Linked DNA regions of Azospirillum brasilense. The protein of the gene in region 2 interacts with the protein of the main gene of each other region in a pairwise test. Links are inferred from orthologs where the notes say so. Each region holds a gene or a part of one and is shown on either strand. Other genes may lie near its edges.

The links.
Region 1: the proteins of AMK58_RS02560 (region 2) and AMK58_RS15955 interact in binary tests that used the Escherichia coli proteins (3 or more experiments, as listed by UniProt). The link is inferred for Azospirillum brasilense from one-to-one orthologs.

What each region holds. Positions count from the first base shown.
Region 1 is NZ_CP012915.1:484,794-488,026, forward strand. The notes cover bases 221-3,142. They hold AMK58_RS15955 (ABC-F family ATP-binding cassette domain-containing protein), read right to left. Parts: upstream 2,669-3,142; coding sequence 773-2,668; downstream 221-772. Other genes in these bases: AMK58_RS15950 (exopolysaccharide biosynthesis protein), read right to left, coding at 221-776; ndk (nucleoside-diphosphate kinase), read left to right, coding at 2,871-3,142. Outside these bases: more of AMK58_RS15950, read right to left, coding at 75-220; more of ndk, read left to right, coding at 3,143-3,233. UniProt on the Escherichia coli protein: Genetic data indicate it may be involved in ribosome assembly or function.
Region 2 is NZ_CP012914.1:564,466-568,270, forward strand. What follows is about bases 73-3,566. They hold AMK58_RS02560 (2-oxoglutarate dehydrogenase E1 component), read right to left. Parts: upstream 3,198-3,566; coding sequence 273-3,197; downstream 73-272. Other genes in these bases: odhB (2-oxoglutarate dehydrogenase complex dihydrolipoyllysine-residue succinyltransferase), read right to left, coding at 73-230; sucD (succinate--CoA ligase subunit alpha), read right to left, coding at 3,347-3,566. In the rest of the region: more of odhB, read right to left, coding at 1-72; more of sucD, read right to left, coding at 3,567-3,805. UniProt on the Escherichia coli protein: E1 component of the 2-oxoglutarate dehydrogenase (OGDH) complex which catalyzes the decarboxylation of 2-oxoglutarate, the first step in the conversion of 2-oxoglutarate to succinyl-CoA and CO(2).

The DNA.
Region 1 (3,233 bases), on a different replicon or contig from region 2:
CCCGAACCTAACAATCCCAGAGCGCACTTATGTCGCATCCCGGGTTCCCCCGCAACCGGCCGAAGCGGCGGGAGCTATGCCATAAACGCGGGATATGACGTGGCGGCCAGCAGGGTCTGGCCGGCGTAGGACAGGCTGCTGGCGACCAGCGCGAAGAAGACCAGGGCGGCCACGGTGAGGGCGAGGCTGACCGCGACGGCGGCCCCGTCGCGCTCGATCAGGCCAAGGGACAGCAGGACCAGGGCGAAGCCGGGCAGCCAGCCGGTCAGCGGCAGGGGCACCACGCAGGTCAGCGACAGAAGCAGCACCAGCACGCCGAACCAGCGCTCCCCGTCGATGCTGGCGAAGCGGCTGTGGCGCGGCTTCAGCATCTTCTCGATGGCGGTCAGGCGCGGCATCGCCTTGTCGATCATGCGGGCGGCGAGGGAGCGGCTGACCGAGCGGCGCAGAATCCAGCCGGGCAGGGCGGCGCCGCGCTTGCCGAAGGCCATCTGGGCGGAAAAGAGCAGGATCGGCAGGTCGAACAGGCAGGACACGCCCAGCGGCACCGGCGCGATGGTGGGCAGCGACAGGGCCAGCAGGATGGTGCCCAGCGAGCGGTCGCCCAGCGCCTGGATCAGGTCGCCCAGCGACACCCGTCCGTCCGGCAGGTTGGCGCGGAAGGCGGCCAGGACGTCGGAGGTCCGCTCCTCCCCATGGTCCTGCCGCCCACGGCGGGCGACGGTCGCGGGGAGCGAGGCGCCTCCGGTGAAGGCCACGTTGCGCGGCACGCTCATACGCCGGCCTCCGCCGCCGCCGATTCATAGGCTTCGAGATGCTCAAGCCATGCCTCCTCGGCGGCGGACAGCTTCTTGTCCACCACGCCGAGGTCGATCTGGAGCTTCTGCAGCTTGTCGCTGGGACCGCTGTAGAGGGCGGGATCGGCCAGCTTCGCCTCGATCTTGCGCTTCTCCTCGGTCAGCTTGTTGACCTGCGACTCCGCGTCGGTGGCCTTCTTCTTCAGCGGGGCGAGCGTGGCGCGGGCCTCCGCCGCGGCGCGGCGCTGGTCCTTGCGGCTGGCCCCGGCATCCGCCGTCTCGCCGCCCTTGGCGGCGGCGCGCTCGGCCCGCGCGCGGTCGAGCAGGAAGCGCCGGTAGTCGTCGAGGTCGCCGTCGTAGGGCTGCACCGTGCCGTCGGCCACCAGCAGCAGCCGGTCGGCGGTCAGCTCGATCAGGTGCGGGTCGTGGCTGATGAGGATGACGGCGCCCTCGAACCCGTTGATCGCCTCGATCAGCGCCTCGCGGCTGTCCACATCGAGGTGGTTGGTCGGCTCGTCCAGCATCAGGATGTGCGGCGTCTCGCGGCTCATCAGCGCCAGCAGCAGCCGGGCCTTCTCGCCGCCGGACAGGTCGGAGATGCGGGTTTCCGCCTTGCTCTGCTGGAAGCCGAAGCGGCCGAGATGGGCGCGCACCTTCTCCTCCGGCGCCAGCGGCATGATGCGCTGGGTCTGCTGGATGGGGGTCAGCGACAGGTCCAGCTCGTCCTGCTGATGCTGGGCGAAATAGCCGACGCGCAGCTTGGTCGGGCGCTTCACCTCGCCGGCCATCGCCTCCAGCCGCCCGGCCAGCAGCTTCACCAGCGTGGACTTGCCGTTGCCGTTGGCGCCGAGCAGGGCGATGCGGTCGTCCATGTCGATGCGCAGGTTGACGCGGCGCAGGATGGCGCGGTCGCCGTAGCCGATGGTCACCCCGTCCAGCGCGATCAGCGGCGGGGCCATCTCGTCCGGCTGGGGGAAGTTGAAGACGACCTCGGCGTCGTCCTCCATCAGCGTGATGGTCTCCAGCTTCTCCAGGGCCTTCAGGCGGCTCTGCGCCTGCCGGGCCTTGGTCGCCTTGTAGCGGAAGCGTTCGACGAAGGCCATCATGTGCTTGCGCTTGGCCTCCTGCTTGGTCGCCATGGCCTGCAGCCGCTCCATGTTGGCGCGGCGCTGCTTGAGGAACTGGTCGTAGTTGCCGGCGTAGGTCACCAGCCGGCCCTGGTCCACATGGATGGTCGTCGTGGGGACCGAGTTCAAGAGGTCGCGGTCGTGGCTGACCAGCAGGATCGTGTGGGGGTAGTTCTTGAGGTACCCCTCAAGCCAGATGGTCGCCTCCAGATCGAGGTGGTTGGTCGGCTCGTCGAGGAGCAGCAGGTCGGGCCGGGCGAACAGCACGCCGGCCAGCGCCACGCGCATCCGCCAACCGCCCGAGAAGTCGGAGCAGGGCCGAGACTGCGCGTCGGCGTCGAAGCCCAGTCCGGACAGCACCTGGGCGGCGCGCGACGGCGCCGAATGCGCCTCGATGTCGGCCAGCCGGGCGTGGATCTCGCCGATGCGCATGGGGTCGGTGGCCGTCTCGGCCTCGGCCAGCAGGGCGGTGCGCTCCGTGTCGGCGGCCAGGACGGCGTCGATCAGGGTGGTGGCGCCGCTCGGGGCCTCCTGCGCCACCATGCCGATCTTCGTGCCGGTGGGCACGCCGATGGCTCCGGCGTCCGTCTGGAGCTGGCCGGCGATGAGCTTGAGGAGGGTGGATTTTCCGGTGCCGTTGCGGCCGACCAGCGCCACGCGGTGGCCCTTCGACACGACCGCGGTGGCGCGGTCGAACAGCACACGTCCGCCGTAGCGGAACGTCAGGTCGTTGATGTGCAGCATATCGGCGCCGGTTTACCACGGGGAAACCGCAATTTGAAGCGGGACCCGCGGGGCAACCCTTCATGGCAGCCGCGCGAAGGCGGGCGAAGCGGCCTCACGAAGCGGTTGCCGTGGCCGAAAAGCGGCTATATAACCCCGCGCAATCGGCGCCCCGGCCAAACCAGCGGCGCCCATAACGCATTTCCAGCAGGAGCCCACCGCCATGGCCGTCGAACGCACCCTCTCGATCATCAAGCCCGATGCCACCCGCCGCAACCTGACCGGCAAGATCAACGCCAAGTTCGAGGACGGCGGCCTGCGCATCGTCGCGCAGAAGCGCGTCCAGCTGTCCAAGGCCCAGGCCGAGCAGTTCTACGGCGTGCATCGCGAGCGTCCGTTCTTCAACGACCTCGTCTCCTTCATGATCTCCGGCCCGGTCGTGCTCCAGGTTCTGGAAGGCGAGAACGCCATCGCCCGCAACCGCGAGATCATGGGCGCCACCAACCCGGCCAACGCCGCCGAGGGCACCATCCGCAAGGAGTTCGCCGAGTCGATCGAGGCCAACTCGGTGCACGGTTCCGACGCT
Region 2 (3,805 bases):
CCCAGCACGCCCAGCAGGGCGCCGACGCCGACGTTGGCGCCGTCGGCGGCGACGATCTCCGCCAGCGTGCCGGCGGACGGGGCGTTCACCTCAAGCGTGACCTTGTCGGTCTCCAGCTCGACCAGCGCCTCGTCGGCGGCGACCGCGTCGCCGACCTTCTTCAGCCAGCGGGCAACGGTCGCCTCGGAGACGGACTCGCCCAGGGTGGGGACCTTGATTTCGGTAGCCATAAGTTCCTCTCGTACTTTCTTGTTCTACGCCTGGGCGTCGAGTCAGCGGATGACGAGCGCGTCTTCCAGAAGCTTCGCCTGCTCCTGGTTGTGACGCTTGAGCAGGCCGGTGGCCGGCGACGCGGCGGCCGGGCGGCCGGCGTAGCTGGGGCGCGAGGCCTTGTGCTCGATCGAGGTGAGGGCGCCTTCCAGACGGCGGTCGACGAAGGCCCAGTAACCCTGGTTCTCCGGCTCCTCCTGGCACCACACGACCTCGGCGTTCGGATAGCGGGCGAACTCCTCGGTCAGGGCGGAGCGGGGGAACGGGTAGAGCTGCTCCAGCCGGACCAACGCCACGTCCTTGATGCCGCGCGCGGTGCGCTCCTGCAGCAGGTCGTAATAGACCTTGCCAGTGCAGACGACGATGCGGCGGATCTGCTCGTTCGGCAGCAGGTCGGTCGCCGTCTCGCCCAGCACGCGGCGGAAGTTCGTGCCCTCGGCCAGCTCCGACAGGCTGGAGACGCACAGCTTGTGGCGCAGCAGCGACTTCGGCGTGAACAGCACCAGCGGCTTGCGGAAGGGCCGGCGCATCTGGCGGCGGAAGGCGTGGAACAGGTTCGCCGGGGTCGTCAGGTTGCAGATCTGCCAGTTGTCCTCGGCGGACATCTGGAGGAAGCGCTCCGGACGGGCCGAGGAGTGCTCCGGGCCCTGGCCCTCGTAGCCGTGCGGCAGCAGAAGCACGAGGCCGGACATGCGCAGCCACTTCGACTCGCCCGACGAGAGGAACTGGTCGATGATGGTCTGGGCGGTGTTGGCGAAGTCGCCGAACTGCGCCTCCCACAGGGTCAGGCTGTGCGGCTCGGCCAGCGAGTAGCCGTATTCGAAGCCGACCACGGCGGCCTCGGACAGCGGGCTGTCATGCACCTCGAACGGGCCCTGGTCGGGGCGCAGGTGGTTCAGCGGGATGTACTTGTTCTCGGTGTTCTGGTCGTACATCACCGCGTGGCGGTGCGAGAAGGTGCCGCGGCCCGAGTCCTGGCCCGACAAGCGGACGCCGTTGCCCTCGACCAGCAGCGTGCCGTAGGCGAGCGCTTCCGCCGTCGCCCAGTCGATGCCCTCGCCGGTCTCCAGCGACTTCTTCTTGGCTTCGAGCTGGCGGGCGATCTTCGAGTTGATCGCGAAGTCCTTCGGGTACTCGCAGAGCTTGTTGCCGACCTCGCGCAGCACGTCGATCGCCACGCCGGTGTTGCCCTTGCGCTCGTCGTCGGTCTTCGCGGCCTCCAGGCCCGACCACTTGCCTTCCAGCCAGTCGGCCTTGTTCGGCTTGAAGGAGTTGGCGGCCTCGAACTCACCCTCCAGCTTCTTCATGAAGTCCTGGATCATCTGATCGGACTCGGCCTGGGTGAGGACGTTCTCCTCGACGAGCTGCTTGCCGTACAGCTCCCGCGTGGTCGCGTGGGCGCGGATCTTCTTGTACATCAGCGGCTGGGTGAAGCCCGGCTCGTCGCCCTCGTTGTGGCCGTGGCGGCGGTAGCAGACCATGTCGATCACCACGTCCCGCTTGAACTTCTGGCGGAACTCGGCGGCGATGCGGCTGATGTGGACGACGGACTCGGGGTCGTCGCCGTTGACGTGGAAGATCGGCGCCTGAACCATCTTCGCCATGTCCGAGCAGTAGACGCCGGACCGCGAATAGGTCGGGTTCGTGGTGAAGCCGATCTGGTTGTTGATGATGAAGTGCACGGTGCCGCCGGTGCGGTAGCCGCGCAGCTCCGACAGGCCCAGCGTCTCGGCCACGATGCCCTGGCCGGCGAAGGCGGCGTCGCCGTGGATCAGCACGCCCATGACCTGCTCGCGGTCCAGGTCGTTGCGCTGCGCCTGCTTGGCGCGCACCTTGCCCAGCACGACCGGGTTCACCCATTCCAGGTGGGACGGGTTGGCGGTCAGCGACAGGTGGACGATGTTGCCGTTGAAGTCGCGGTCCGACGAGGTGCCGAGATGGTACTTCACGTCGCCCGAGCCCTGCACGTCCTGCGGGCTGGACGGGTTGCCCTGGAACTCCGAGAAGACCGCGGCGAAGGGCTTGCCCATGAAGTTGGTCAGCATGTTCAGCCGGCCGCGGTGGGCCATGCCGACGACGACCTCCTTCAGGCCGAGCTGGCCGCCGCGCTTGAGAACCTGCTCCAGCGCGGGGATCATCGACTCGCCGCCCTCAAGGCCGAAGCGCTTGGTGCCGGTGTACTTCAGCTGCAGGAACTTCTCGAAGCCCTCGGCGGCGATCAGCCGCTCGTAGATGGCGCGCTTGCCGTTCACCGTGAATTCGGTGTGGTTGCGCCCGCCCTCGATGCGCTCCTGGATCCAGGCCTTCTCTTCGGGGTCCTGGATGTGCATGAACTCGACGCCGATGTTCCCGCAGTAGGTCTTCTGCAGGATCTCCAGGATCTGGCGCAGCGACGCCGTCTCCAGGCCCAGCGAGTAGTTCAGGAAGATCGGGCGGTCCATGTCGCCCGGGCCGAAGCCGTAGGTCGCCGGGTCCAGCTCGGGGTGCGGCTCGCGCTTCTCGAGACCCAGCGGGTCGAAATGCGCGTTCATGTGGCCGCGCACGCGGTAGACGCGGATGAGCATCAGCGCGCGGATGCTGTCGAGCGTCGCGGCGCGCAGCTGCTGGTGGCTGATGCCGCCATAGACCTGCTGGGCGTGGGCGACGAGGCCGGCGTTGCCGTTGGTCGCGGCCGGGGCGCCGATGCTGTCCAGCGAGGCGGCGACGGGGTCGAGCGCGCCGTTGGCGAGCGTGCCCTCCTCAAGACTCCAGGACGGGCCGTTCAGCTCGTTCAGGACGGCGCGGGAGTCGTCGTCCAGCTCCCTGAAGAAGCCGTTCCAGCTCGAATCCACCGAGGAGGGGTCCTTCAGGAAGCGCGCGTACAACTCCGCGACATATTCGGCGTTCGAGCCGAACAGGAACGAGGTCTTCTCCAGATTAGCGGACATATGTTTGCCTCGGGCGTTTGCCCGGTTCCCTCAGAGAGTTTTTTTGCTTGTCGCGGGGCTCCGGGCGGCCCCTGGATCTCGGGAGAGAAGCCAGGGGCCGCCGGTCCTTCGGCAGTGGGCGGGAATATGGGGTCCCGCCTACCGCTTTATCAGCCCTTGAAGACCTTGAGCATGGTGGAACCCAGGCTCGCGGGGCTGTCGGCGACGGCGATGCCGACGGACTTCATGAACTCGATCTTGAAGTCCGCGGTGTCGTTGCCGCCGGAGATCACCGCGCCGGCGTGGCCCATGCGGCGGCCCGGAGGCGCGGTGCGCCCGGCGATGAAGCCGACGACCGGCTTCTTGGTCCCGGAGTCGCGGATGAACTCCGCGCCCTTGACCTCGGCGTCGCCGCCGATCTCGCCGATCATGATGATGCCCTCGGTCTCCGGGTCCTTCAGGAACAGCTCCAGGCTGTCCACGAAGTTCGTCCCGTTGACCGGGTCGCCGCCGATGCCGATGCAGGTCGTCTGGCCCAGCCCCGCCGCGGTGGTCTGCGCCACCGCCTCGTAGGTCAGCGTGCCCGAGCGCGAGACGATGCCGATCTTGCCGCGCTTGTGGATGTGGCC